One region of the Pradoshia sp. Z3_51 genome, then DNA from elsewhere that is predicted to be linked to it. Evidence: riboswitches for the same ligand, from Rfam matches in the RefSeq annotation. Region 1 holds a riboswitch; each other region holds the start of a gene.
What was found. Region 1 has a riboswitch for S-adenosylmethionine ahead of AC4BHA_RS13065 (methionine ABC transporter ATP-binding protein). Riboswitches for the same ligand answer to the same signal wherever they lie in the genome.

Region 1 (9,999 bases):
ATATTGCGGGAGCAGGTGATGAAATTATCTCTGCGTCCACTCTATACGGCGGAACCTACAATTTATTTGCCAATACTCTCCCTAAGTATGGTATTAACGTAAGGTTCGTGGATCCAAGTGACATTGAAAATTTTAGAGAAGCGATTACATCAAAGACCAAAGCTATTTTTGGAGAAACGATTGGAAATCCAAGCCTGCAGGTTCTTGATATTGAACGGGTGGCGGAAATTGCTCATGAAGCTGGAATTCCGTTAATTATTGATAATACATTTGCAACTCCTTATTTATCCCGTCCGATTGAGTTTGGAGCGGATATCGTCGTACACTCAGCTACGAAATGGCTGCTTGGAAATGGAACCACATTAGGCGGGGTCATAGTGGATGGAGGGAAGTTTGACTGGAATTCATCTAAATTTCCGGGCTTTACTGAACCCGATCCAAGCTATCATGATCTGATTTACAGTGAAGCAATTGGTGCAGCAGCATTTATTGTGAAGGCCAGAGTTCAGCTGTTGAGAGATTTAGGTCCTTCCTTAAGCCCGTACAATGCCTTTCAATTTATTCTCGGATTGGAAACTCTGCATGTGAGGATGAAGGAGCATGTAGCCAATACGAGATTAATAGTTGACTATTTAAAACAGCATCCGGCTGTATCGTGGGTCTTGTATCCAGGAGATTCAGATCACCCTGATTACGAAAAAACGAAGAAATATTTACCCAAAGGTGCTGGAGCAGTCGTTGTTTTTGGAATAAAGGGTGGACGTGAGGCAGGTAAAAAACTGATTGATTCCGTTGAACTGTGGTCCCATGTGGCCAATGTGGGAGATGCAAAGAGCCTAATTATCCATCCGGCAAGCACGACTCATCAGCAACTAAGTGAAGAGGGATTAAAAGCATCAGGTGTACAGGAGGATTTAATCAGACTGTCTGTTGGAATTGAACATGCAGAAGATCTAATTGAAGAATTGGAGCTTGCGATTGAAAAAGCAACAGGTATAGCTTCCACTGAGGTGGTTGTGAAATAAATATTGAACATGCTATGCAGACTTTGGTGTTGACAGTTCTTTCTTCAACATGATAGGATAGCAGACAGTTAGATTTAATTGAATAGTTTAAGTACTCTTATCAAGAGAGGCCGAGGGAAGTGCCCTTTGACGCCCGGCAACCGGCAATCATTTATGATTGAAAAGGTGCCAATTCACACAGGATAATAAATCCTGGGAGATGAGAGAAAGGAACATGTTATAAATAAATCATGCCTTTCTGCCTCCGCAGAAAGGCATTTTTGTTTAACTGAAGTTATTCTTTAATTATAGGTTGATAGAAAGAGCAGGTGAACTTTTCATGATTACATTACGTGATGTATCGAAGACCTTCTCAGGAACATTTAAACGTTCATCAGCTGTCAAAGCAGTGGATCAAGTCTCATTATCTATTGAAAAAGGCGAGATCTTTGGAATTATTGGGTACAGCGGTGCGGGAAAAAGTACCCTCATTAGAATGCTGAACGGTTTAGAGAAGCCAACAGAAGGCAGTGTCTTGGTGGCAGGCAAAGATATGGCTGCTATAAAAGGCGCTGAATTAAGAAAAGCCAGAATGGAAATAAGTATGATTTTTCAACACTTTAATCTCCTCTGGTCAAGGACAGTCAGCGAAAATATAGAGTTTCCTTTAGAAATTGCGGGCGTACCAAGCAAGGTACGTAAAGAAAGAGTGAAGGAACTTGTAAGTCTGGTAGGATTAGATGGCCGTGAAAATGCTTATCCATCTCAGTTGAGCGGCGGTCAGAAGCAGCGGGTCGGTATAGCGCGCGCATTAGCGAACAATCCACAGGTTCTTCTTTGTGACGAGGCGACATCAGCACTTGATCCTCAGACTACAGACGATATTTTGGATTTGCTCGTTGATATAAATAAAAGACTTGGCTTGACAATCGTATTAATTACACATGAAATGCATGTTATTCGTAAAATCTGTCATCGCGTTGCTGTGATGGAGATGGGGAAAGTGGTCGAGAGCGGAAAAGTACTTGATGTATTTAAAAAACCAAATGCTCCGATTACTAAACGATTTGTACAGCAAGTGACTGAGCCAGAAGAAACGAAAGAGACGATTGAGCATTTGCTTGCTGAATATCCGACGGGGAAAGTTGTACAATTATCCTTTATTGGCGAATCAGCTGAAACCCCTGTTTTATCAGAGGTTATCCGCTCTTACAAAATCAATGTAAACATATTGCAGGGTAAAATATCGCAGACTCAGCACGGGTCCTATGGAACGTTATTTATTCATGTAGACGGTGATGCTGCTGAAGTGGCGAAAGCGATTGACTATCTCCACAATCAGGAAATTGGTGTGGAGGTGATTTCAGAATGATGGAAACATTATTACCAAATGTAGTTTGGGAACGAATTTATGAAAAGACATGGGAAACCTTGTATATGACAGGTGTCTCATTAATCGCAACTTTTTTCCTTGGAATTATATTGGGTCTGCTATTATTCTTGACCTCAAAGGGGAATATGTGGGAAAACAAAGTGATTTACGGAATTGTAGGTGCTTTCGTTAACATATTCCGTTCCATTCCATTCATTATTCTAATCGTGTTGTTAATTCCTTTCACAAAGGCATTAGTAGGAAGTATTATCGGTGTCAATGCGGCTTTGCCAGCTTTAATTATAGGTGCTGCTCCATTCTATGCGCGAATGGTTGAGATTGGATTGCGTGAAATTGATAAAGGTGTAATAGAAGCAGCAAGATCGATGGGGGCCACTTCCTTTACAATCATATGGAAGGTGCTAATTCCTGAATCTCTGCCTGCACTTGTTTCTGGTATCACAGTTACGGCAATTGCGCTTGTAGGTTATACAGCGATGGCAGGTATGATTGGTGCGGGCGGACTTGGAAACCTTGCCTATTTGGAAGGGTTTAGCCGCGGACAGACAGATGTCACGATTGTTGCTACTATTTTAGTATTGATTATTGTGTTTATTCTCCAATTTATTGGAGATTTTATAACAAGAAAATTAGATAAGCGCTAGGGAGGAAACCAAAGTGAAAAAGTTATCGTTCATACTTGTTTTAGGATTAACCCTATTATTGGCAGCCTGCGGTGGATCAGGAGATGAATCCAATTCCGGGGACAAAGAACTAAAAACGATTAAAATTGGCGCATCAAATGTTCCACATGCAGAAATATTGGAAGAAGCAGCAACTCTTCTTGAAGAAAAAGGTATTAAACTTGAAGTTGAAGTATTTACAGACTATGTAATGCCGAATAAAGCATTGGAAGATGGCTCAATTGACGCTAACTATTTCCAACACATCCCTTATTTTGAGAGTCAAGTGAAGGATAATGGGTATGATTTCGCCAATGCAGGCGGAATCCATATTGAACCGATTGGTGTTTATTCTAAAAAATACGACAGCCTGGATGACCTACCAAAAGGCGCAAGCATCATTATGAGCAGCTCAGTAGCTGATCATGGGCGTATGTTATCTATGCTGGAAACAGAAGGCTTAATAAAGCTAAAAGAAGGCATTGATAAAACTAAAGCAACTGTGGATGATATTGCGGAAAATCCGAAGAATTTAAAGTTTAAAACGGATATTGAAGCACCTATGCTTACGCAGGTTTACAATAATGATGAAGGCGATGCAGTACTGATTAATTCCAACTATGCCATTGAAGCGGATCTTGTACCAGCTGAGGATGCGATTGCATTGGAAAGTGCTGATAATAATCCATACGTAAACATTATTGCTGTTAGATCTGAGGATAAGAATAAGGAAGAAATTAAAACATTGGTTGAAGTTCTTCATTCTAAAGATATCCAGGATTTCATTAATGAAAACTACAAAGGGTCCGTTATCCCATCAAATAAATAATAGAAAAGGAAGGTGCAGCTATTCATTTAGCTGCACCTTTTTCATCTATATAATAGGTGTTTTAAAAGCAATTGTAAGATGCTTTTCCAATGAATTATTTTCTTCTCTGGTATTATTTTTCAGGATAATCAAGGATTTCCTAGAAGAAATACGCAATATCACTTTTAAGATGTGCTCAGAGTGGTATATAGACTTTGAGGGTTCTTCTGCAAAGTGATACCCTTATTATAATAAATGGAAAGGAATGATTCATTATCTTTGACAATCAGTTACAGCTTAGAGTAACAGATGAAATGGAAAAAGCGATGAGGCAGGCACATGGAGTTGGCTATGAAGTTTACAGTCAGAATCTTGAAGTGCGTATGAAAGTAGAAGAGAAGCGTGAACGTAGTTATATGAAGAGTAATCAAATCTTAAATGATGTGAATAGAAGAGTACATGGGTAAATGAATCAAGTGATAAAGTGAATATTTCTAAAAGTGATAATCATAAAAACAGGTAGCGGAAGAAAAATCAATTTCTCCTTCTACCTGTTTTTATGTTTTCAATTAGTGCAAAAATGTTACTGCCGTCTTTAAAATCAGGGTGGTTGGTAAAGATCATGCTGGTTCTTTTCTTTCGTGAAAATTAACATTATAATGTCAGTAAAGCTAAGTATTATGTTAAAATATTATGTCCATTTTATGTAATTTTCTCGTTTCAAAAAGTTGAATCTAGATTTGATTTGTTATAAGATTGTAATGAGAATAAATTGAGAATAGAAATAATCTAAAACTTTAGATGACTATATATTGGAGGTATAAGAATGGCTGGTTCAGTTCTTACAATTAAAGATTTACATGTTTCAATAGAAGGTAAAGAGATTCTTAAAGGGGTAAACCTTGAAGTTAAAGGTGGAGAAATCCATGCAATTATGGGGCCAAATGGTACAGGAAAATCTACATTGTCATCTGCTATCATGGGTCACCCAAAATATGAAGTAACAAGTGGTTCCATCACAATGGACGGTGAAGATGTTCTTGAAATGGAAGTTGACGAACGTGCTCGTGCCGGTCTATTTTTAGCAATGCAATACCCAAGTGAAATTACTGGGGTTACTAATGCCGACTTCATGCGTTCTGCTATTAACAGTAAACGTGAAGAAGGAGACGAAATTTCCTTAATGAAATTCATTAAAGAAATGGATAAAAAAATGGATCTATTAGAAATGGATCAAGATATGGCTCAACGTTATTTAAATGAAGGCTTTTCCGGCGGTGAAAAGAAACGTAATGAAATCCTTCAATTATTAATGCTGCAACCAGCCATTGCGATTCTTGATGAAATCGACTCCGGTTTAGATATTGATGCGCTGAAAGTTGTTTCCAAAGGAATCAACCAAATGAGAAACGAAGATTTTGGCTGCCTAATGATTACTCACTATCAACGCTTATTGAACTACATTACTCCAGATTATGTTCACGTAATGATGCAAGGTAAAATCGTGAAATCCGGTGGAGCAGAACTAGCGCAACGCTTAGAAGCAGAAGGATATGACTGGATTAAAAAAGAATTAGGTATTGAAGACGAAACAGTAGGAATTGAAGCATAAGCAATAGGAGGATCGTTATGACAATCGAAACTACATTACTCGAAAAAGATGTTGTATCATCTTTTTCAAAAGCACATAGTGAGCCTGCCTGGCTTGAAAGCTTCCGTTTAGACGCCCTTTCTGCCTCAGCTGAGCTACCTATGCCGAGACCTGATAAAACGAAGATTGATAAATGGCAATTAGAGGATATGAAAGTGAACTCCGTTACAAGCGAGACATTTACATCTATTGATGAACTTGCTGAAGACGTGAAAAAGCTGATCAATCCTGATGAGAACAGAAGTTTGTATGTACAACGAAACAATACAGCTGCTTATTTGACAGTATCTCAGGAACTTAAAGATAAAGGTGTTATTTTTACAGATATCAGGACTGCTGCTAAAGAACATCCTGAACTTTTGCAAAAATACTTCATGACTACAAGTGTTCCTGTAAAAACGAATAAGCTTACAGCTTTACATGCAGCACTCTTTAATGGTGGAGCTTTTCTTTATATCCCACGTAACGTGGTTATTGAAGAACCCATCCAGGCTATCTTCATGATTGATAATGCTGAGACTGAATTATATAATCACGTACTTGTTGTTGCTGAAGAGAGCAGCTCCGTAACGTACGTTGAAAACTATATTTCATTGGTTGACGGCAAAGAGACTATTGGAAATATCATTTCTGAGGTTATCGTCGGCAACAATGCGGTCGTTAAATATGGTGCAGTTGATACATTATCTAAAGATATGAAAACCTATGTAAACCGTAATGCATATGTAGGAAATGATGGACGAGTGGAATGGGCATTGGGCTTAATGAACGATGGTAATACTATTTCAGAGAATATTACAAACCTACATGGTAATGGTTCATATGGTGATACTAAAACAGTAGTGGTTGGTACTGGTAAACAAACTCAAAACTTTACAACTAAAGTTGTTCATTTTGGTAAAAACTCAAATGGATATATCCTGAAGCACGGTGTTATGAAGGATGAAGCATCCTCCATTTTTAATGGTATCGGTAAGATTGAACATGGTGCCACTAAAGCTGATGCTGTACAGGAATCCAGAGTATTAATGCTTAGTCCGAAAGCACGTGGGGATGCAAACCCTATTCTGTTAATTGATGAAGATGATGTAACAGCTGGACACGCAGCTTCTGTAGGCCGTGTGGATCCAATTCAGCTTTATTATTTAATGAGCAGAGGGATCAGTAAAACAGAAGCAGAACGTTTAATTATCCATGGGTTCCTTGCCCCAGTAGTAAATCAATTACCTGTTGAAGCTGTTAAAAAGCAGTTGACTGAGGTAATTGAAAGGAAAGTTAAATAATGATTCCAACGAATATTAAAGAACTTTTCCCAATTTTAAATGAGAAAGTCAATGGTCATTCATTAGTATATCTGGACAGTGCCGCAACTTCGCAGAAGCCAGCATCCGTTATTCAGACTATTGATGAGTATTACAAGCGGTATAACTCTAATGTACACCGTGGTGTTCACACACTTGGAACGATGGCCACGGATGCTTATGAGGGAGCACGTGAAAAGGTAAGAAAGTTCATTAATGCGAAATCCATCGAAGAAGTTGTCTTTACAAGAGGGACAACGACTTCGATTAATACAATTGCTGCCAGCTACGGGAAAGCTAACCTAAAAGCTGGTGATGAAATTGTTATCAGTATGATGGAACATCATAGTAATATCATTCCATGGCAGCAAGTAGCTAAAGCAACCGGTGCGACATTGAAATATATCCCGCTTGGAGAAGACGGTACTATTTCACTTGAAACAGTCAAAGAAGTGATTACTTCAAACACGAAAATCGTTTCAGTTATGCACGTATCGAATGTGCTTGGTGTCATCAATCCGGTTAAAGAAATTGCGAAAATTGCCCATGAAAATGGAGCAGTAATGGTTGTAGATGGTGCGCAAAGCACTCCGCATTTGAAAGTGGATGTTCAGGATCTTGACTGTGATTTCTTTGCCTTTTCTGCACATAAAATGTGTGGACCAACTGGCATTGGTGTCATGTACGGGAAAAAGGAATACCTCGAGAATATGGAACCAATCGAATTTGGCGGAGAGATGATTGATTTTGTGGGATTGCAGGATTCTACATGGAAAGAGCTGCCTTGGAAATTTGAAGGCGGTACTCCAATCATTGCAGGTGCCATTGGACTTGGAGCTGCAATTGATTTCTTGAATGAGATTGGTCTTGATAATGTAGAGGCGCATGAGCATAAGCTTTCTGCTTATGCACTTGATAAATTATCAAGTATAGAGGGGCTCCAAATCTATGGACCTAAAAATCCGGAATCAAGAGCTGGTGTAGTAACTTTTAACCTTGAGGATGTTCATCCGCATGATGTCGCTACCGTTCTGGATACAGATGGAATAGCTATTCGTGCCGGGCATCACTGTGCACAACCGCTTATGAAATGGTTAAAAGCTTCGTCTACGGCGAGAGCAAGTTTTTATGTATATAATACAGAACAAGATATCGACCGTTTAGTCGAAGGACTCGTTAAAACAAAGGAGTATTTCAGTAATGGCTTCTAATAATTTAGATACCCTTTACAGGCAAGTGATCATGGATCACTATAAAAATCCACGAAATAAAGGAAGCCTGGAAGACGGCAGTCTTGTGATAGATATGAATAACCCTACTTGTGGAGATCGTATTCATCTTACACTTAAAGTAGAGGATGGTATTGTGCAAGATGCAAAGTTTGATGGAGAAGGTTGTTCCATCTCTATGTCATCAGCTTCCATGATGACTCAAATCGTCAAAGGCAAAAGCAGTGAGGAAGCATTAAAGCTTGCTGGTATATTTTCGAACATGATACAGGGCAAGGAATATGACGAAGGCGATCTTGATCTTGGTGATATAGAGGCCCTTCAAGGTGTGAGTAAATTTCCAGCACGTATTAAGTGTGCGACACTTGCTTGGAAAGCTATGGAAAAAGGGCTTAACGAAAACTAAAATGACATGTTTTAGCTGAGAGTGAAAAACAGCTAGAACTAAGTAAGAAGGAGGAAGCGATCGATGGCTAAAAAAATGCCTGATATCGGTGATTATAAATATGGCTTTCATGATAAGGACGTTTCCATCTTTCGTTCTAAACGCGGTTTAACTAAAGGGATTGTTGAAGAAATCTCTCGTATGAAGAACGAACCACAATGGATGCTTGACTTCCGCTTGAAGTCTCTTGAACATTTTTATAACATGCCAATGCCACAATGGGGAGGCAATCTTTCAGATTTAAACTTTGATGAGATTACGTATTATGTAAAACCATCTGAGAAGTCCGAGAAATCATGGGATGAAGTTCCTGAGGAAATTAAACGTACATTTGACAAACTTGGTATTCCTGAAGCTGAACAAAAATACCTAGCCGGTGTATCAGCTCAATACGAATCTGAAGTTGTGTACCATAACATGAAGGAAGACTTAGAAGCAATGGGAATCGTATTCAAAGATACAGATTCCGCTTTACGTGAAAATGAAGACCTTTTCCGTGAACACTTTGCTAAAGTAATTCCGCCATCTGATAATAAATTTGCTGCATTGAACTCTGCAGTTTGGTCTGGCGGATCATTTATCTATGTCCCACCAGGTATTAAAGTAGATACACCATTGCAAGCATATTTCCGTATTAACTCTGAAAACATGGGTCAGTTTGAGCGTACTTTAATCATCGTTGATAAAGATGCGTCCGTACATTATGTAGAAGGCTGTACGGCTCCTGTTTATACAACAAATTCACTTCACAGTGCTGTTGTTGAAATCATTGTTAAAGAAAATGCTTATTGCCGTTACACAACAATCCAAAACTGGGCAAACAATGTATATAACCTTGTTACTAAACGTACAGTAGTAGATGCTCACGGTACAATGGAATGGGTAGATGGAAACATCGGCTCCAAGCTTACCATGAAATATCCAGCTTGTATTTTACGCGGTGAGGGTGCCCGTGGTATGACGCTTTCCATTGCTATTGCAGGTAAAGGTCAACACCAGGATGCAGGCGCTAAAATGATCCACTTAGCTCCAAATACATCTTCTACGATTGTATCTAAGTCAATTTCTCAGCATGGCGGTAAAGTGAGCTATCGTGGGGTTGTGCACTTTGGTAAAAGGGCTGATGGAGCACGCTCTAATATCGAGTGTGATACACTCATTATGGATAATCAATCAACTTCTGATACGATTCCATACAATGAAATCCACAATGATAATATCTCACTTGAGCATGAAGCGAAGGTTTCCAAAGTATCTGAAGAGCAGCTCTTCTATTTAATGAGCCGCGGTATCTCAGAACAGGAAGCAACAGAAATGATCGTTATGGGATTCATTGAACCGTTCACAAAAGAACTTCCAATGGAATATGCAGTTGAAATGAACAGATTAATTAAATTTGAGATGGAAGGTTCTATCGGTTAATACTGAGACAACTCTTTCCACTATATTAAGAATCCGAATTTATTTTCGGATTCTTTTTTTATCGTCTCCAAAGTTGAAGGGGAA
Region 2 (9,999 bases), on a different contig from region 1:
TGGCGGCATTCGTTCCAATCGCCGATCCAACAACCAATCGTGTAAATGGAATCAAAGCCACCAATAAAATAATGAAGGGAACCGAGCGTAAAATATTAATGATTGGGTTCAATATATTAAACACCCACTTATTCTCCAGAATGTGACCCTTTCTCGTTATGACGAGTAAAATCCCTAAAGGCAATCCAATCACGGCCGCGAATAGTAAGGAGAAGAAAACCATATAGAGTGTGTCACTGAATCCAATCAGTAACTGTTCAAGTGTAATTTCCATTCCTAAAAACTGTTCATTCATGATAGCTTAACCTCCTGCAAGAGCACATCCTCACTCTCTATGTATTGGATCGCCTTCTTTATTTCTTCTGTTTCACCGATGACCTCAACGATTAAATTCCCAAAAGGGGTTTCCTGTATTTCAGAAATATTGGCAGAAAGAACACTTAAATGGACATCAAAACTTTTCGCCACTGTTGAAAGTAGATGCTTGCCAGACGAAGATCCCAAAAAATTAAGTTTCCAAACTGCTGGTTTATTCTCCTTTAAGGATTTCAAAAAGCTCTGCGGAATCTCGTCGTGAATGACTGTTCTAACAAACCGCTTGGCAACCTCAGTGGTTGGCTTGGAAAAAATATCAAGAACAGGACCCTGCTCAACAACCCTCCCATTTTCCATGACAGCGACCTTATTGCATATCTCTTTAATCACCGACATTTCATGTGTAATAAGCAAAATTGTTATATTGTATTCTCGGTTTATTTTTTTCAATAGCTCTAAAACATCCCTGGTCGTCTGCGGATCCAATGCCGATGTAGCTTCGTCACATAGCAGGATAGATGGATTCGTGGCCAGAGCTCTCGCAATTCCAACCCTCTGCTTCTGTCCCCCTGACAATTCATCCGGGTAACTTCGACCCTTAGCTGATAACCCCACGAACTCCAGTAATTCTCGAACTCTATTTTGAATCGTTTCTTTACGAACGCCGGATAGTATCAATGGAATCGCTACATTATCAAATACCGTCTTAGATTGAAGTAAATTGAAATGTTGAAAGATCATCCCGATTTTCTTTTTCTCTGCCCTTAATTCCTTTGCTTTGAGACTGGCAAACGATTTACCATTCAAAAGGACCTCCCCCTCAGTAGGCCGTTCAAGCATATTAACTAAACGCAAAAGTGTACTTTTCCCGGCCCCGCTGTATCCTACCACTCCAAAAATATCCCCTTTTTCAACCGTTAAATGAACGCCTCTCAGAGCATCTACGCTTTGACCATTTGCTTGATATGACTTTTTTATGTTTCGAAACTCAATCATGTTCTCTCCTCCAGGCCTAAAAAATTCGAAATGCAAAAAGCCCCTTCTGTCATTAGACAGAAGAGGCTTTGTATGAACATATACATAAAAAGACAAGTAGAAATATGTTCGCTTAAAGCTTCCTCTTATCTCTCAAACAGATGTTTGTTGGAATTAGCACAGTATTTTTACCATAGTAAAAATCCGCTGCCGAAGTATCATAGGGCCAAATCCCTCCACTTCTCTCGATAAGAATCGCTTGCTATTCAATTAAATTTGATGTTTCCAACTATATCCTATCTTGTTTAGCAATGTCAATAATAATTTATAATATTTAAAATATTTTTGATTTATAATAAAGAATATCCTAAATCAAGTTACAGCAACTAAAATTCATGAATATTTCCAATTCATGAATCATTTTGGCCAGTTATTCGTATAGGATATTAAGGTAAATTATAGAAAAAATAAGGAGGGGTACTTTGTGGGAAATATCTTCATCTATTCCATTATCATTGGGATTATATCGGCACTTATTCTTGTGCCATTCAAAAATAATGAAAAATTACGTATCCATATGAAGGGGAAAACAAAACTGCTTGTTTTTGTCAGCTTAGCTGCATTAATCACGATTAAAGCATTTTTATTTTATTACTTCACCCTATTGGATCAAACTATCTCTTCTCTTTGGATTTTTGTCATCATACTAACCTTGCTGGGTTCAATGCTTGCTACGGGTATGGAGAGAACCATTAAGGGTATTTTATTTGCAGGTAGTTTGCTTGTCGGTCTCTATTTTTTAACGGCATTTCTGTTCAATGCCGATGAAAAGTATACTATAGCTAAAATGGACATCAAAGAAGAAATTCAAACATTTGATGAAAATAAAAAGCCGGCCAGCGTGCCTCCTCAATACGCGCGCAATAAAATGAAAAAAGCATTTGGCCAGGTACCAAATACGAGCTACTACGAATTAGGGAATTTACAAATCCAAAAAGTAGATGGTGAGTATGTTTATATTGCTCCAGTCGAATTTTCAGGATTCTTCAAATGGCTGAAAGGGAAAGAAACTCCTGGTTACTTTATATTGAGTGCTACAGATTCATCAGCCAACCCAAAATTTGTTGATGCAGAAATGATCTACACTCCTTCTGCATTCTTCAATAAAGAAACAGAGCGCCGTATTCGTCTACAGTATCCATCCTACATATTCTATGGGGATTCACAGCTTGAAGTAGATGATAATGGCACGCCATTTTATATTCGCTCTTATGGTGATTTTGTCTCTGCCAGAAATGGCTTTAAGGTAAAAGGTGTTGTGGTGATGGATGCCAAAACTGGGAAGTCCAACTCTTATTCCCTTTCTGAAGCGCCCGAATTTATTGATGGTGCCGTTGCACCAGAAGTCGTCAGTACACAAAACAGCTACTTCGGAAATTATATTCATGGCTATTGGAACAGCCTATTTGGAAAATCAGATGTTAAACTGCCTTCTGATGAGGGTACCGAAGCGAATGTAAGTCCGATCTTTGATGAAAATGGAGATATGTATTATTTCACTGATTTCACGAGTCCTAAAGAAGGCGTCGATTCTATGCTCGGCTATGCGCTCACAAATTCCAGGACAGGTAAAGCTGTCTATTATACAGGTAATATGGAGGAATCCTACATGGATTCACAGGGTGCCCTGCAAATTATCGAGAAGAAGTTTATAGAAAAGAAATGGGAAGGAGAAATGCCCATCATCTATAATTTTTACGGTGAAGCCAGTTGGTTAACAGGAGTCCTGGATTCAAATGGATTCCTACAAAATTATTTCATTGTATCTGCTGCCAATCCTGAAATAACAGCATATGGGTCAACGCCAAATGAAGCCTTAAAGCTATACAAAACAGCACTTCAAAAAGGCGGCGGAACGGTTAACGGCACCTCCACAAGTGTTGAGAAGAAAATCGATGGGAAAGTTATCAGAGTCTATAAAGAAAAATCAGGTGAATATACCGTCGTTTCGTTCCTTCTGGATAATGGACAAAGCTACAATATGTCCTCTGAAAAGGATCCTTTGATCATATATCTGCAGGAAAACGATGAGGTATCTGTAACGTACCTGGATACCGGGGAAAACTTTTTACCTGTTAACGGTATTACAATTAAGAATTTACAATAATATATACTGAAGAAAATAGATCATCCTCACTCGAGGATTGATCTATTTTTTAACAACTGGACTAATTTTATTACCCATATTTAAATTATTGTTAAATATATAGTTAGAATCGTGTTGAATAGGGTAAATAAAATTAGTCATAAATACTCATAATAGGTAGTGTTTACATTATTAAGAGGAGGGCTTTGGAGTTAAATTCTATAGATCAATACCCATACTGGATGTAGTTCCAAAAGAATTAGAGCACAAATGGAAATATACTTTAGAATTCATTCTTCAGAACTAAAATTTGCTTAAGATACACTTACATGGTTAAAGCATTCTCAGCTGTTTTCCATACATAATCAGTATTAATATGTGAGTTAGATTATTTTCACATAACATTTAGGAAGTACTTTCCATTTACAAATCTCTATATATTTTATTAGATTAAATACGTATAATACTGCTCTTTTTTTATTTCTCCACCCTTTATTACATCTTTTTCTTCACAACAAATAAATGGAAATCTTATAGTAATCTAATATTATTTGGTAAGTATTGATTGCCAAAAAACCGTATCTTTATATATACTCATAGAGATACATACATTCTGTTATAAGATTAAAACATCCCTTTTAACCCGCCCCAATTGGATATAGAGGGTTTTTAAACGTTACTTATATGAAGGAGGTTCACAATGAAGAAATTTTCAAAATTCACATTCCTAATAGCAATGGCTATTGTCATGATTGCTTCATTTATATTCCCGGCTTTAAACACGAAAGCAGAAGGAAAAAAATATGAGATTGCAACAGATATTACATTTGCCCCATTTGAATTCCAGGAAACGAATGGCGAATTTGTAGGTATAGATATCGATTTACTCAATGCTATAGCTGAAAATCAAGGGTTTGAAGTAGAAATTAAGCCGCTTGGATTTAATGCAGCCGTACAAGCACTAGAGTCCAATCAAGTAGACGGCGTTATTGCCGGAATGAGTATAACAGATGAAAGACAACTGAAATTTGATTTCTCCGATCCCTATTTTGAATCTGGTGTCGTAATGGCGGTTGCCGAGGGAAATGAAGAGATTAAATCCTATGAAGATTTAAAAGGAAAAAAGGTAGCCATTAAAACAGGTACAGAAGGTGCCAGCTTTGCAGAAAGCATAAAAGATAAATATGGCTTTAAAACGGTAACCTTTGATGATTCCGCCAATATGTATGACGATGTTAAAACAGGTAACTCTGCAGCTGTTTTTGATGATTACCCAGTTCTGGCATATGGGATTACGCAAGGCAACGGATTAGAAATCGTTACTGAAAAAGAAAAAGGCGGCTCCTATGGATTTGCTGTCGCTAAAGGGCAAAATGCGGAATTGATTGAGCAGTTCAATACAGGTCTAGCCAATCTAAAAGAATCCGGTGAATATCAGGATATTATGGATAAGTACTTGAAGGCAGAAAAAAGCACCGATACTAATAACGGTTTCTTCGGCTTATTAGAATCAAGTATGCCAAGTCTGTTAAAAGGTCTTCAAATGACCCTGATATTGACTGTCGTATCTCTCGTTATAGCATGTATCCTAGGTATTATATTTGGTCTGATGCGTGTGTCCCATCTCAAAATCTTAAGGGCAATCGGCGTCATTTACGTAGATATCTTTAGAGGAACTCCACTGATTGTTCAAGCTTTCTTTATCTATTTCGGTATTCCAGCAGCACTTGACTTCCGTATATCTGCAGTTGCTGCCGGTATCATAACATTAAGCTTAAATGCTGGTGCATATATGGCTGAAATTGTACGCGGTGGTATCGAATCCGTTGATAAGGGACAAATGGAAGCTGCCCGAAGCCTTGGTCTTCCATATAAAAAGGCAATGGCAAAGGTTATCCTTCCACAGGCAATCCGTCTGATGATTCCATCTATCATTAACCAATTTATCATTACATTAAAAGATACCTCTATCCTATCCATCATTGGTATTAATGAATTGACTCAAAGCGGAAAAATCATTATTGCCAGAAACCTTGAGTCCTTCCAAATGTGGCTGATTGTAGGGTTTATATACTTTATCATTATTATGATTTTAACTAAGGTATCAAACCGTATGGAAAGGAAGATCCAAAATGGGAAAGCTTAAAGTAAAAGGATTAAAAAAATCATACGGGAAGCTGGAAGTACTAAAGGATATCAGTCTTGAGGTTAAAGAAGGCGAAGTTGTCTGCTTAATCGGCCCTTCTGGATCCGGTAAAAGTACACTTCTGCGCTGCCTCAATTTACTTGAAGAAGTAAATGAAGGTGACGTAACAGTTGATGATAAACATTTAACTGATAAAAACACAGACATTAATAAAGTTAGGGAAAATATCGGAATGGTATTCCAGCATTTCAATCTCTTCCCGCATATGACAGTACTAGATAATATTACTTTGGCTCCTGTTGAGCTGAATAAAGCTACAAAAGAAGAAGCAAAAAAAATCGGCTTAAAGCTATTGGCTCGTGTGGGTCTTGAAGATAAGGCCAATGCCATGCCAGCTCAACTGTCCGGCGGACAAAAACAACGTGTGGCGATTGCACGAGCTCTTGCCATGAACCCTGACATTATGTTGTTTGATGAGCCTACGAGTGCACTTGATCCCGAAATGGTCGGTGAGGTTCTGAATGTTATTAAACAGCTTGCACAAGAGGGTATGACCATGGTAATTGTGACTCATGAAATGGGCTTTGCCCGTGAAGTAGCTGATCAGGTCATCTTTATGGATGGCGGTTATGTTGTGGAAAGAGGAACACCTGAAGAAATCTTCTCCAATCCGCAAAATGAACGAACTAAGGATTTTCTTGATAAAGTTTTATAAGGATAAGTTAGGGCACAGTGCTTAAGCACTGTGCCCTTTAGTATTTCTATTTTGATAACCTCCTTCTTGCTGATGTAATGACTATCCATATATGCAGTTACTAAAAGGCCTGATATATATGAATCCTGCCTTTACTCTGATATAAACTTCTATTTCCTGGTTACATGCAACCCTTCATGCAAACACTCCAATATTTTCATAAAAACCTTTATTACGCGCAAAATAAGCTTTAGTATTAATCCAGTTCCCTTACTTTCTGAATTTTCCAGTTTCGAACCGTTCTCTCCAAATGATATTATTATTTTAGTATAATAAATAAAAGTAAAAGCTATAAAATAGGAGTGTTAAAATGGATTCAATTAGCTTTATTGAAATAATACAATTTGTTTTTTTAGGATTACTGCAAGGTCTTACTGAACCTATCCCTGTATCTTCAAGTGGCCACTTGGTCATCTTTCAGCATTTTTTCGGACTTAACATTCCGGGATTAAGCTTTGAGTTGTTTGTAAACTTTGCGTCCCTACTGGCCGTTATCTTTATTTATCGAGCAGATTTAATGAAGTTGATTAAAAATGGATTTTCCTATTTAACAGGTTCTGATAAATCTACCGCCACGAAAAAGGATTTTTATTTTATTCTTTACTTAATTGTTGCTACAATTCCAGCTGCATTTATCGGTCTTTTCTTTGAGGATCAAATCGCATCTATTTTTAAGGGTGTACGTGTCATTGGCTTTGCGCTGATTATCACAGGTATTGCTTTATGGCTTATCCGTAATTTAGAGGGCAGGAAAGCTGAGGGAGAACTAACATTTAAGGATGCCATTATTGTGGGATTATCACAGGCTGTTGCTTTAATACCTGGAATCAGCCGTTCCGGTGCAACGATCGTATCCTCTATGGCTATGGGAATGAACCGTGAAACTGCGTTGAAATTCTCGTTTTTTCTATATATCCCAATCAGTCTTGGCGGCATGGTATTTTCAGTATCCGATATGGTGAACGATCCTGATTTAGGAAGACTGCTGATTCCGTATGCATTGGCATTTATAGCTTCCCTCATCGCCTCCTATTTTTCACTGCGTTGGTTTATGGATATTATGAAAAAAGGGAAATTAGGTTATTTTTCTATTTACTGTTTTATCGTAGGAATCCTCGTTATTATCTTCGGTTAACTTATAAAAAGGAGAACAAGCATTGGTGCTTGTTCTCCTTTTTATATTTGCGAGTCGTTTTTATAGTACACTATATTTATATATACTATACATTTTGAGCTTTACATGACAAAACAACTAATACCCTAAAATAGTTCGAGCTACTTTACCACTATTCGTAATCCTAATAAATAAAGAACGGGTGATGGTTATGTTTAAAATTTTATTAATTGAAGATGACACCAGCCTTTTTAAAGAAATTAAAGAGAGGTTAACCCAATGGTCTTATGAAGTATATGGCGTTCAAGATTTCGGAGAGGTACTTAATGAATTTACGGATATTCAGCCTGACTTAGTCCTTATTGATATTCAGTTGCCTAAATTTGACGGTTTCCATTGGTGCCGGCTGATACGGACGCACTCCAATGTACCCATTTTATTTTTATCATCGAGAGACCACCCTACTGACATGGTGATGTCTATGCAACTTGGTGCTGATGATTTTATACAGAAGCCCTTTAACTTTGATGTTTTAGTTGCAAAGATTCAAGCCATTTTACGAAGAGTTTATAATTATAATGCTGATCAAACACAGCTGAAAATCTGGTGCGGAGCGACCATTAATTACGAAAAAAATACGGTTGAAAATGAACTTGGATCAATAGAGCTTTCAAGGAATGAAATTTACATTTTAAAGCAGTTAATCGATCATAAGAATAAGATTATCAGCAGAGATACTTTAATTCGCAGTTTATGGGATGATGAGCGGTTTGTCAGCGATAATACATTAACGGTCAATGTGAATCGGTTGCGAAAAAGGCTGGATGAACTTGGACTCGGACATTTTATAGAAACAAAAGTAGGTCAAGGTTACATGGCAAAAGAGACGGCTGATTCTTTATGATAAAGAGCTATTTAATTGAAAGACGAAGCTGGATTATCTTATTCCTATCAATTCATCTATTTATACTCTTTGTGGCTTATATTGACCAGTCTATCCCTTTTCAATCAATTGCTTATATCGTCTTTTTATCTGTAATTTTATTTACCATCTTCATTATCATACGCTATAAAACTGAAACGCAATTTTATAGAAGTTTAGATAAGCGGGAAACTGATTTAGACATCTCCACTTTGCCGGATGCAAGGAGCCCTATTGAACGAATTGTTCTAAATAGTATCCTGAATCAAACAGAGCAGCTGAAACATGCAACTGCACATAGCCAAACCTTAATTGAACAAGAAAAAGATGACTTACTCTCCTGGATTCACGAGGTTAAAACTCCGCTAACAGCCATGAATTTAATCATTGATCGCCTTGAGGATGAACGAACAAAATCTGAGCTAACCTATGAATGGATGAGAATTCAACATCTTCTTGATTCTCAACTTTTCCAAAAGCGACTTCAATTTATTGAAAACGACCTTTTAATAGAGAATTTAGATTTACGTAAAATTGTCTATAAAGAAATAAGAGAATTGCAGAGTTGGTGTATCCAGAAAAGAATCGGCTTTGACCTCCAGCTGGATATTACCGAGGTTGTAAGTGATGCCAAGTGGTTGAGCTTTATTATTAGACAATTATTAACGAATGCAGTCAAATATAGTCATGACTCAGATATTATTATTTCAAGCCGCCCCCTGCCAAATGAACATATCATTTTAACCATACAGGATTTTGGCCGCGGCATTGATCAGAGGGATTTGCCGCGTATCTTTGATAAAGGCTACACTTCTGCTGTGGAACATACCGATAATGCTGCGACAGGTATGGGCTTATATCTAGCTAAAAAAGCAGCAAATCCTCTTATGATTGATATTGGAGTAGATTCAAAACTAGACGAAGGCACCCGATTTACGCTTACCTTTCCAAAGAAGAATGATTTTGTTGAGGTCATTAGCATGTGACAGGAATGTCACATGCTTTTCTATTTTGTTCGGAGAATAGAAGGATTTGAATAGAACGTCCTCTATATAATGAAGGTATCAATTAAAGGGAGACGATTCCATATGAATATATTAGAGGCACATAAAATCCATAAATCATTTGGTAGCAAATTTAATCAGCAAGAGGTTCTAAAAGGCATTGATATTACTATTAAAACAGGAGAATTTGTTGGAATAATGGGCGCCTCCGGTTCAGGAAAAACGACTTTACTTAATGTATTATCTTCGATTGATAAAGTCAGCACAGGGACCATCATGATTAATAATACAGAGATGACAGCAATGAAGGAAAAGCAATTAGCTGAATTCCGCAAGCATCATCTTGGCTTCATCTTTCAGGAGTACAATTTATTAGATACCTTAACTGTTAAGGAAAATATACTTTTACCATTATCTATTAGCGGCTTATCCAAAAAAGAAGCTATAAAGAAGTTTGATGAGGTAGCTAAGGATCTTAGCATCCTGGACCTGAAGGATAAATACCCAAATGAACTCTCAGGCGGTCAAAAGCAGCGAACATCTGCAGCAAGAGCGTTTATCCATGAACCAAGTATTATTTTTGCCGATGAACCTACAGGTGCCCTTGATTCTAAATCAGCATC
Region 3 (9,999 bases), on a different contig from region 1:
AGCCATACTTTATGCTGGTTGGTTTTTAATTGTTGGATATAGTTCTTGTGAAGGGTATTAATTTTAAGTTTATTATCCGTCAAGCTGCTCCATCTCCTTCCATATAAGCTGGAACACATCTGAAAAGGCTGGATGATTTCTTGCATTAAATGGGGATAGCCCTTTTAACTCGTTTGGAATATCAAATTCTTTGTGAATTTTTCCTGGTTTTGGAGAGAGGAGGAAGACACGATCACTCATGGCTACTGCTTCTCCTATATCGTGAGTAACTAAAATAGCCGTTTTTTTAAACGATTTTAATGTACTTGATACGATATCTTCAAGCTTTAGTTTGGTTTGTAAATCTAAAGCAGAAAAAGGTTCATCTAAGAGGAGCAGAGTAGGGTTAGTGGCCAAAGTTCTAACTAGGGCAACTCGTTGGCGCATTCCTCCTGATAGCTCCCTTGGAAATTTAGTCAATACATCCTTCAGGCCGATTTCTTCTAATAGTGATATGGTTTGTTCTTCGTGCTTTTGGTCGAGCTGCTTTAATAATTTTAATCCTATCAATATATTTTCTTTAATGGTCTTCCAGGGAAATAAATAATCCTGCTGCAGCATATATCCAATATCCTGGCGATGGATGAGGACATCCTTCCCGTATAGCTTAACACTTCCTTCGGTTGGCTTAAAAAGGCCAGATATAATGGATAGAAGGGTTGTTTTACCGCAGCCGCTTGGGCCAAGGAAGGAGATGAATTCTCCCTCCTCAATACTCATTGATATATTCTCTAAAGCAATTGATGTTTGCGATTTAGATAAATAGAGATGAGATACATTCTCTATCGACAATAAAGGCATAATCCCTGCCTCCTTAGCTCCTATTTTGAAACTTCTTCAGCGATTTCTGTATTTACGAGTGTTTTATGATCGATATAGGAATCGATTTCTCCTGCTTCTTTCATGATATCCTGCAGATTTAACCATTCTTCCTCATCAAGAATTGGATTTAAGGCAAAGGACTCCTGTGACTTGTAACGGTCAATGGCCATTTCAATAATCTCTACGTCTGTATCTTCAAAATATGGGAGAATAGCTTTTGCTACTTCAGCGGAATCTGTTTCTTCAACCCATTTTTGTGCTTTATAAATCGCTTTTGTAAAACGTTTAACGATATCTTCATTTTCCTTCATATAGCTTTCCTTTGCCATGAAGGTGGTGTATGGAACATGGCCGGATTCTTTTCCAAAGGAAGCGACAATATGTCCTTTTCCTTCTTTTTCAAAAACACTTGCCTGAGGTTCGAATAGCTGTACATAATCACCTGTTCCTGATGCAAAGGCATTGGCGACATTGGCAAAATCAATATTTTGAATTAATTTCAAATCCTTTTGAGGATCAATGCTGTGTTTTTTCAGTACAAACTCTCCAACCATTTGTGGCATACCGCCTTTCCTCTGTCCGAGAAATGTACTGCCCTTTAGCATGTTCCAGTTAAATTCCTCTATTTTTTCTCTGGATACAAGAAAAGTTCCATCTGTTTGAGTTAATTGGGCAAAATTAATAACAGGATCTCTTGAATTTTGTCCATGAACATAAATAGAAGTTTCTGAGCCAACAAGCACGATATCAGCTCCGCCTGATAGTAGAGCAGTCATTGTCTTATCACCGCCCCATGCAGTCTGCAGGTCTACATCAAGCCCTTCGTCCTTAAAAAATCCTTTGGCCAGGGCGACATATTCAGGTGCATAAAAAATAGAGCGTGTGACTTCTGCTACTTTGACTTTTGTCAATTCTTCAGTCGACTTATTTTCTTTACAGGCCGATAAACTAAAGATGAGCAGAATGGACAGCATACAGAAGAAGCTGGTTTTAAGATAATATTTCAAGGGAATTTCCTCCTTAGTAGGCAGTATGTATGCCAAAGTGTAGTTAATCGTATTGTATGTGTGGTATATATTTGTGTGAATGCCTATAGAACTTTGTAAAGGAGCCCGGATTATGGATGAAGTAAAATCATCGCTAGGTAGTATCGTAGATAGAAGTCGATATCCATCGCCACATCCGGATATAAATCTATATATTGTCACGTATTTATCGAATGGGTTAAGGGTTAAGGGGCTATTAGCTGAGCCAAAAAAAAATGATGAAATAATGGACGGATTTTTATATTTACGCGGAGGCATTAAAAATGTTGGGAAGGTCCGTCCAGGGCGTATCATTCAATTCGCAAGTCAGGGGTTTGTTGTTTTTGCCCCCTTTTATCGTGGCAACCAGGGTGGAGAAGGAGAGGAAGATTTTGCAGGAGAAGATCGTTGGGATGCTATTGCAGGTTTTGAACTTTTAAAGCAACATCCCAAGGTTAATCCAAAAAAGGTCCATATTTTTGGATTTTCTCGAGGCGGGATTATGGCCTTGTGGACAGCTATATACTGCCAGGACGCTGCTTCACTTGTCACGTGGGGGGGAGTTTCCGATATGGTTCTGACCTACATAGAGAGAATTGATTTAAGAAGAATGCTGAAAAGGGTCATTGGAGGTACGCCAAACAAGGTGCCGGATGAATATAAAGCCCGTACACCCTTGTATGAAATTGAAAAAATACCATGTAATGTTCTAATTATTCATGGCGAGAAGGATAAGAACGTTTCGGTTGAACATGCCAATCTATTAAGAAACAGACTGCAGGATCTCGGCAAGAGCGTCGATGTGTGGTACCTTAAGGACTATACACATTATCTACCTCCTAGAATAAATCGGCAAATCGTCACGGATTTAACGAAATGGATGAAAGAAGCCGCTTCAAATGATACCATTGAAATAAATAAATGAAGCAGGGGAGTGAGAGAATTGGGTATGCCAATGGAATTGAATACTCTTATAGTGACAAAGGCTAATGAAAAAAGGGTTGAGGAAAATCTATTCGTCCTAAAAAAAGAAGGATACCGCCTATATCCAATTGAAATTCCGATTGATATCCGAAAAACTCTGGATGGAGAATCGAGAGGAACGGCACGGATAAAAAAAGTGGAATGGGAAAATAACTGCACAACCATTACATATGAGTTGATTTCTTTAAATTCCAGTAACTAAATTGAATAGAAACTAAAGAAAACAAACCTTCATCCAGAATTACATTGGGCGGTGGGTTTGTTTTTAAATTTAGACAAATAAAATAGTGCCTCAGGAAAGCCATTTCTTTTTGGCTTCCTAAGACACCGCTAGTTCTTTAAAAGGTAATTGGTCCACCTTTAGATTCAATTTCAGAACTGATATTTTTAAATTCCTTGAAATTTTCTCTGAATTTATGTGCAAGCTCATTCGCCTTTTCATAATAGGCTTCTGGATCTTTCCACGTTTTCTGCGGCTGTAAAACTTCATCAGGTACTCCAGGTACGTGTAAAGGAATCGCTAAGCCAAATATTCTGTCTTGTACCGTTTCGATATTGGCTAGTTCTCCTTCCAATGCAGCTTGAATCATCAATCGTGTATAAGAAAGCTTCATGCGGCTACCTGTCCCATACTCTCCTCCAGTCCAACCGGTATTAACCAGATATACCTGAACTTGATGTTCCTCAATATTTTTGCCAAGCATCTCAGCATATTTAGTTGGATGCAATGGTAAGAATGGTGAACCGAAGCAGGTAGAAAACGTAGCCTGTGGTGAAGTGATTCCGAGTTCAGTCCCTGCCAATTTACTCGTATAACCGCTTAGAAAATGATACATTGCCTGTTCTTTGGTTAACTTGCTGATTGGAGGCAGAACACCAAAAGCATCAGCAGTTAAAAAGATGATTGTATTGGGATGGCCCGCTATACTAGGTGTGACGATGTTCTGCATGGCTTCGATAGGGTAAGCTGCCCGGGTATTTTCAGTTAACATTCCATTATCATAGTCAGCAATTCTCGTATCTTCATCTACAACCACATTCTCTAGTACAGAACCAAAGCGTATGGCATTAAAAATTTGAGGCTCTTTTTCCTGTGTGAGATTGATGCATTTTGCGTAACAGCCGCCTTCAATATTAAATACACCATCAGGAGACCAGCCATGTTCGTCATCACCTATAAGGCGGCGATTTGGATCGGCTGATAAAGTAGTCTTTCCAGTGCCGGATAAGCCAAAGAAAAGAGCTACATCTCCCTCGAAACCTACATTTGCTGAACAATGCATAGAGAACACATTTTTCTCAGGCAACAGGTAATTCATGATTGAGAAAATGGATTTTTTCATTTCACCTGCATACTCGGTGCCTCCAATTAAGACGACTTTTTTCTCAAAAGAAATGATGATAAACGTCTCAGATTGTGTACCGTCCACGAGAGGGTTTGCTTTAAAACCTGGTGCTGAGATAATAGTAAACTCAGGAGAATGATTTTCAAGCTCTTCTTTAGTGGGGCGGATAAACAGCTGATGTACAAATAAATTGTGCCAGGCATATTCATTGATTACTTGTATAGGAAGGCGGTAGTCTGTTGCAGCCCCAGCAAACCCATTAAATACAAATAATTCATCTCGTTTTTCGAGGTAATCGATAACTTTATCATATAATTTAGAGAATGCGTCTTCAGATATTGCTTGATTGACGCTTCCCCAGGCTATTTTATCTTTAGTGGCAGCTTCCTCTACAATATATTTATCCTTTGGAGATCTGCCGGTATATTTACCTGTTTCGGCTTTAATCGCTCCAGTAGATGTGAGGATGCCCTCTTTTCTGGTTAATACTTTTTCAACTAATTGTGGCACTGAAAGCTGAATGTGAATATTATCATGAGTAAGTAATTGTTTCAATTCATTGGAAACTCCTACACTGTTCATAAGGTATCATCCTTTTCCAGAATTTTGGTAAGCATATTATATGGAAAATAGTATAACACATTTAATCGATTTATCCATACTAATTGTGTTAATTTTCAAAAATATGGTTTAATATAGTATATAAGAATAATTATTATTGTTTTCATTGGTGAAAGAATAGGGATATTAGTCAATATTGATGGATAAATAATAAAGTATATTTATTTGAATATTCGTAAATTAATTATATCAATATCATAATTGAAATGCGAATTTTAAGTTCTGACTGTACTTCTTTTAGAAAAAGGATGAAGCTAAAGTTTTATCTTAACAATATATTCCTGTTTATTTATTGACAGAAAATGATGGATAAGATAATATATACATTTGATATGGATACTCTTATCAAGACTCGGTGGAGAGACGAGCTCTATGAAGCCGGGGCAACCTGCAGTTTGATTCCTTATAATGGAAATCACGCAAAGGTGCTAACTTGATGCAAGGTTATAATGCCTTGAACGATGAGAGTGAAAGGCAGATTTCTGAGACTCAGACCTTTCCTCTTTTCTTTATAAAGGGGAAAGGTCTTTTTTCGTATAATCAGGAGATAATTAAAGATAATGAGTAGCCATAAACAGGGAAACTGAAGGAGGAAATATACATGTCTAATAAGAGACATTTGTTTACATCAGAATCTGTAACAGAAGGTCATCCGGATAAAATTTGCGATCAGGTTTCTGATGCCATTTTGGATGAAATATTAGCAAAGGATCCAAATGCAAGGGTAGCCTGCGAAACATCTGTTACCACTGGATTAGTTTTAGTAGCGGGAGAAATCACTACTTCTACGTATGTGGATATTCCAAAAATTGTACGTGACACAATCAAAGGGATCGGTTATACACGTGCTAAATATGGTTTCGATGCAGAAACATGCGCTGTCTTAACCTCTATTGATGAACAATCTGCAGATATCGCCCAAGGTGTAGACCAAGCTTTGGAATCAAGAGAAGGCACGATGTCAGATGAAGAGATTGAAGCTATTGGGGCGGGAGATCAGGGTCTTATGTTCGGTTTTGCCTGCAACGAAACAGAAGAATTAATGCCTCTTCCTATTTCTCTTGCTCACCAATTATCTAGAAAGCTGGCTGAGGTTCGTAAACAAGAAGTTCTTCCATACTTGCGCCCTGATGGAAAAACACAAGTCACAGTGGAATATGATGAAAATAAAAATCCGGTAAGAATTGATACAATCGTTATCTCTACTCAGCATGACGCGGAAACAACACTGGAGCAAATTAAGAAAGACTTAAAAGAACAAGTAATTAAACCGGTTGTTCCTGCTCACCTTATTGATGAACAAACTAAATATTTTATTAACCCAACGGGCCGTTTTGTTATTGGAGGTCCACAAGGGGATGCAGGCTTGACTGGCCGTAAAATCATTGTAGACACGTATGGTGGATACGCACGTCACGGTGGCGGAGCATTCTCTGGTAAAGACGCTACAAAAGTAGACCGTTCTGCTGCCTATGCAGCCAGATACGTAGCTAAAAATATTGTAGCAGCAGGTCTTGCAGATAAAGCGGAAGTTCAGCTGGCTTACGCGATTGGTGTAGCGCAACCAGTATCTATTTCTATTGATACGTTCGGTACAGGGAAAATTGAAGAGGAAAAATTAATTGAATTAGTACGTGCTAACTTTGATCTACGCCCAGCAGGGATCATAAAAATGCTTGATTTAAGACGTCCGATCTATAAACAAACAGCAGCTTACGGACATTTTGGACGCAATGATTTAGATCTTCCTTGGGAGAAAACAGATAAAGTGGAAGTACTGCGTGCGGAAGCTAACATCTAAGATAAACAGCATAAACATTTCTAGAAAGAGGGATAACCCCTCTTTCTTTTTTTGTCTAAATATGGTAATATTAGGAAACTATGAAATCGGGTATAATGGATCGTATTTTGTCGGGACCCTAGCTCATATCTAAAATCTAATTCTTTGATATTTTTAAATGAAAAACAGTCGAAAGTAAAGGTAGTGAGTGAATAATAATGTGTGGATTTGTAGGATGTATGCATGATCACCAACAAGCGAATCAGGATTCAGAACTAATTAAAAGTATGAATGACTTGATTACGCATAGAGGGCCGGATGACGAGGGGTATTATATAGATGAACATATCCAGCTTGGTTTCAGAAGACTAAGCATCATTGATATTGAATGTGGACATCAGCCCTTAACGTATGAAAATGAACGCTATTGGATTGTTTTTAACGGAGAAATATACAACTACTTGGAATTGAAAGTAGTGCTGGAAAAGGAAGGCATGGCGTTTTCTACAAATTCAGATACTGAAGTAATCCTGGCGGCATTTGTTCAATATGGGGAAAAGGCAGTTGAAATGCTTCGTGGGATGTTTGGGTTCGTGATTTGGGATAAACAGGAGAAATCTGTTTTTGGTGCCCGTGATCCATTTGGGATTAAACCATTTTTTTATAAGGAAGATGGGGATAAGACCTATTTTGCTTCTGAAAAGAAAAGTATTATACACGCTATAGAAAAACAAGAATTGGATCATGTGTCTCTGCAGCATTATCTTACCTTTCAATTTACTCCAGAACCAGCAACGATGACAAAGTATGTGAAAAAATTATTGCCTGGACATTGCTTTACAAAGAAAATTGGAGAACCTATGGAAATCCGCCAATATTGGAAAGCGGAATTTAAACCTATTCTGCGCAGTGAACCAGATTGGATTAAAGAAATTCAAGATGTGATGTATGACAGTATCAGCATGCATATGCGCAGTGATGTACCCGTTGGTTCATTTCTTTCAGGTGGAATTGATTCTACAATCATCGCATCCATAGCTAAAGAATTTCATCCTGGAATTAAAACATTCTCAGTTGGATTTGAACAGAATGGTTTCAGTGAAATTGATGTAGCTAAAGAAACAGCTGACAAGCTTGGGGTAGAGAATATCAGCTATATTATATCGCCGCAGGAATATATGAGGGAACTGCCGAAAATTATGTGGCATATGGATGACCCGTTGGCAGACCCCGCTTGTGTTCCTTTATATTTCGTGGCAAGGGAAGCGCAAAAGCATGTAACGGTTGTTCTGTCAGGTGAAGGAGCGGATGAATTATTCGGAGGATACAATATTTACCGTGAGCCTCAATCCTTAGCCATATTTAATAAAATTCCTGTACTTATGAAAAGAGCGCTAAAAAGAATTGCTGCCATGATGCCTGAAGGGGTAAAAGGCAAAAGTTTTATAGAGCGCGGCTGTACGCCGATTGAAGAACGCTATCTTGGAAATGCCAAGATGTTTATGGAGGAAGAGAAGGGGCAATTATTCAAATTATATAAATCAAAGCTGGATTATACTACGATAACACATCCGTTCTACGCAGAAACACCCGAATATGATGATGTGAGCAGAATGCAGTATATTGATATTCATACATGGCTGCGCGGAGATATATTAGTAAAAGCTGATAAGATGACGATGGCACATTCTCTTGAGCTTCGAGTGCCATTCCTTGATAAAAAAGTATTTGAGGTGGCATCCGGAATTCCAACTGATTTAAAAACTGCTCATGGAACGACCAAATATATACTTAGAAAAGCTGCAGAGGGAATCATTCCTGACCATGTATTAAATCGTAAGAAACTTGGTTTTCCAGTCCCTATCCGTCATTGGTTAAAAAATGAAATGTATGAATGGGCGATTACAATAATAAAAGAAAGCCAAACAGATCATTTGCTGGATAAGCAAGTCATTATGAATCTGTTCAATAATCATGTTACAGGTAAAGCGGATAATAGCCGTAAACTATGGACTGTATTGGTATTTATGATATGGTACTCTGTATATGTCGAAGAAAAATATCCTTTCCAGGCATTAGCTGAAAAGGATATGATAAGTGACCCAATCCATTAATCTTTATAGGTTATAGCCTGTTTTCCCATTTGCACCCACGCTTTTTCAAAATCAGCGGAGGGTGCTTTTTTATTTTTAATTCCTGTTAAGGGATCGTTAAAATAAATATAATGCTGATCATATCCCGTCACTACGACAGAATGCTCCTTATAAGTAATCGATATTTTCCCATTTGGTGTTTTCCAAGTATGGAAATAGGATGGATCCAGTTTTTCATAGGCTGTATTTATGATAACCCAGACGGGCCGATTGGTTGAGAGATACTTTTTGATTTGGTTGAAATCTCCATTGGTAAAATCGATTATTTTGCCAGGCATATAATGCTCAGCAAGTTTTTTTATAGGCTTATGATACACTCCGAGGCCAGGTTTATTAGTTGAATACATATCTCCAATAAATCCATCATTAGGATCACCGTAATGGATTTCACCATTTATTTTTTTTATTTTAGCTGGATTTTTTTTTATTTGCTGGGCAAGTTTTAATTTATCAGCATCCAATCCGGAATATTGAAGAAGCATAGCCAGGCTGGTTACTTCACATCCTCTTGGGAGCTCGGGCTGCTGTTTAACGATCGGCACATCAAGAAGTACTTTATCTTTGGCAGGAGGTTTTGCAAGTCGATTATCTTTGGTAATAGAAGTTGTTAAGCTTACTGACTTATCAATCATATTATTAATTTGATGAGCAAAGGAGTAATTTGAGTTATAGACCTTCCAGCCAGTATACAGGAAAGTGCCTATCAAAGAGATAACAATCAAAATAGATAGTGGCTGATATTGACGCCATAGGACCAAAATGATTGAAATGATACTAAATAACATGAAAATCAAAATGAAAGTATTCATAATCCTACTCCTGAAATTGATTTTAAAAAGGTGTATCATTTATAGCTAAATAATAAAGGGAATGGGTATACAATAAAGAGTATACCCTAATGAGGAATGATAATTAGTTATTCTCTTTTAAAGGTTGTATACTTGAATAATAGCGTGCTTTTTCTGCGTATTCCTTATTTATTCTTTCCATGTCTTTACGATCATCATCTGTTAATTCACGAATTACTTTAGCAGGTCTGCCGAAAGCGAGTGTGTTTGGTGGGATTTTTTTACCTTGAGATACTAAACTGCCTGCACCGATGAAGGCACCTTCTCCTATTTCAGCTCCGTCAAGAATAATGGAGCCCATCCCAATCAAAGCATTTTTCTCCACATGGCAACTATGGAGAATGACTTGATGGCCTATCGTTACATTATCTTCCAGTACTA

Region 2: another riboswitch for S-adenosylmethionine. It lies ahead of AC4BHA_RS09735 (methionine ABC transporter ATP-binding protein); the one in region 1 lies ahead of AC4BHA_RS13065 (methionine ABC transporter ATP-binding protein).
Region 3: another riboswitch for S-adenosylmethionine. It lies ahead of metK (methionine adenosyltransferase); the one in region 1 lies ahead of AC4BHA_RS13065 (methionine ABC transporter ATP-binding protein).

What each region holds. Positions count from the first base shown of each region.
Region 1 is NZ_JBZAJC010000006.1:98,392-108,390, reverse strand. Features, by position in the region: gene AC4BHA_RS13070 (O-acetylhomoserine aminocarboxypropyltransferase/cysteine synthase family protein) at 1-1,025, shown strand, start outside; SAM riboswitch class I at 1,120-1,231, shown strand; gene AC4BHA_RS13065 (methionine ABC transporter ATP-binding protein) at 1,345-2,376, shown strand; gene AC4BHA_RS13060 (methionine ABC transporter permease) at 2,373-3,041, shown strand; gene AC4BHA_RS13055 (MetQ/NlpA family ABC transporter substrate-binding protein) at 3,055-3,888, shown strand; gene AC4BHA_RS13050 (YuzK family famiily protein) at 4,182-4,334, shown strand; gene sufC (Fe-S cluster assembly ATPase SufC) at 4,694-5,479, shown strand; gene sufD (Fe-S cluster assembly protein SufD) at 5,497-6,801, shown strand; gene AC4BHA_RS13035 (cysteine desulfurase) at 6,801-8,030, shown strand; gene sufU (Fe-S cluster assembly sulfur transfer protein SufU) at 8,020-8,454, shown strand; gene sufB (Fe-S cluster assembly protein SufB) at 8,518-9,915, shown strand.
Region 2 is NZ_JBZAJC010000004.1:66,917-76,915, reverse strand. Features, by position in the region: gene AC4BHA_RS09740 (methionine ABC transporter permease) at 1-274, opposite strand, end outside; gene AC4BHA_RS09735 (methionine ABC transporter ATP-binding protein) at 292-1,311, opposite strand; SAM riboswitch class I at 1,434-1,545, opposite strand; gene AC4BHA_RS09730 (YrzE family protein) at 1,775-3,457, shown strand; gene AC4BHA_RS09725 (amino acid ABC transporter substrate-binding protein/permease) at 4,137-5,582, shown strand; gene AC4BHA_RS09720 (amino acid ABC transporter ATP-binding protein) at 5,569-6,297, shown strand; gene AC4BHA_RS09715 (undecaprenyl-diphosphate phosphatase) at 6,647-7,471, shown strand; gene AC4BHA_RS09710 (response regulator transcription factor) at 7,662-8,354, shown strand; gene AC4BHA_RS09705 (sensor histidine kinase) at 8,351-9,358, shown strand; gene AC4BHA_RS09700 (ABC transporter ATP-binding protein) at 9,461-9,999, shown strand, end outside.
Region 3 is NZ_JBZAJC010000003.1:438,919-448,917, reverse strand. Features, by position in the region: gene AC4BHA_RS09280 (ABC transporter permease) at 1-83, opposite strand, end outside; gene AC4BHA_RS09275 (ABC transporter ATP-binding protein) at 73-840, opposite strand; gene AC4BHA_RS09270 (ABC transporter substrate-binding protein) at 861-1,835, opposite strand; gene AC4BHA_RS09265 (alpha/beta hydrolase family protein) at 1,981-2,811, shown strand; gene AC4BHA_RS09260 (DUF2584 domain-containing protein) at 2,830-3,072, shown strand; gene pckA (phosphoenolpyruvate carboxykinase (ATP)) at 3,209-4,798, opposite strand; SAM riboswitch class I at 5,177-5,305, shown strand; gene metK (methionine adenosyltransferase) at 5,439-6,638, shown strand; gene asnB (asparagine synthase (glutamine-hydrolyzing)) at 6,836-8,731, shown strand; gene AC4BHA_RS09240 (C39 family peptidase) at 8,728-9,579, opposite strand; gene AC4BHA_RS09235 (gamma carbonic anhydrase) at 9,683-9,999, opposite strand, start outside.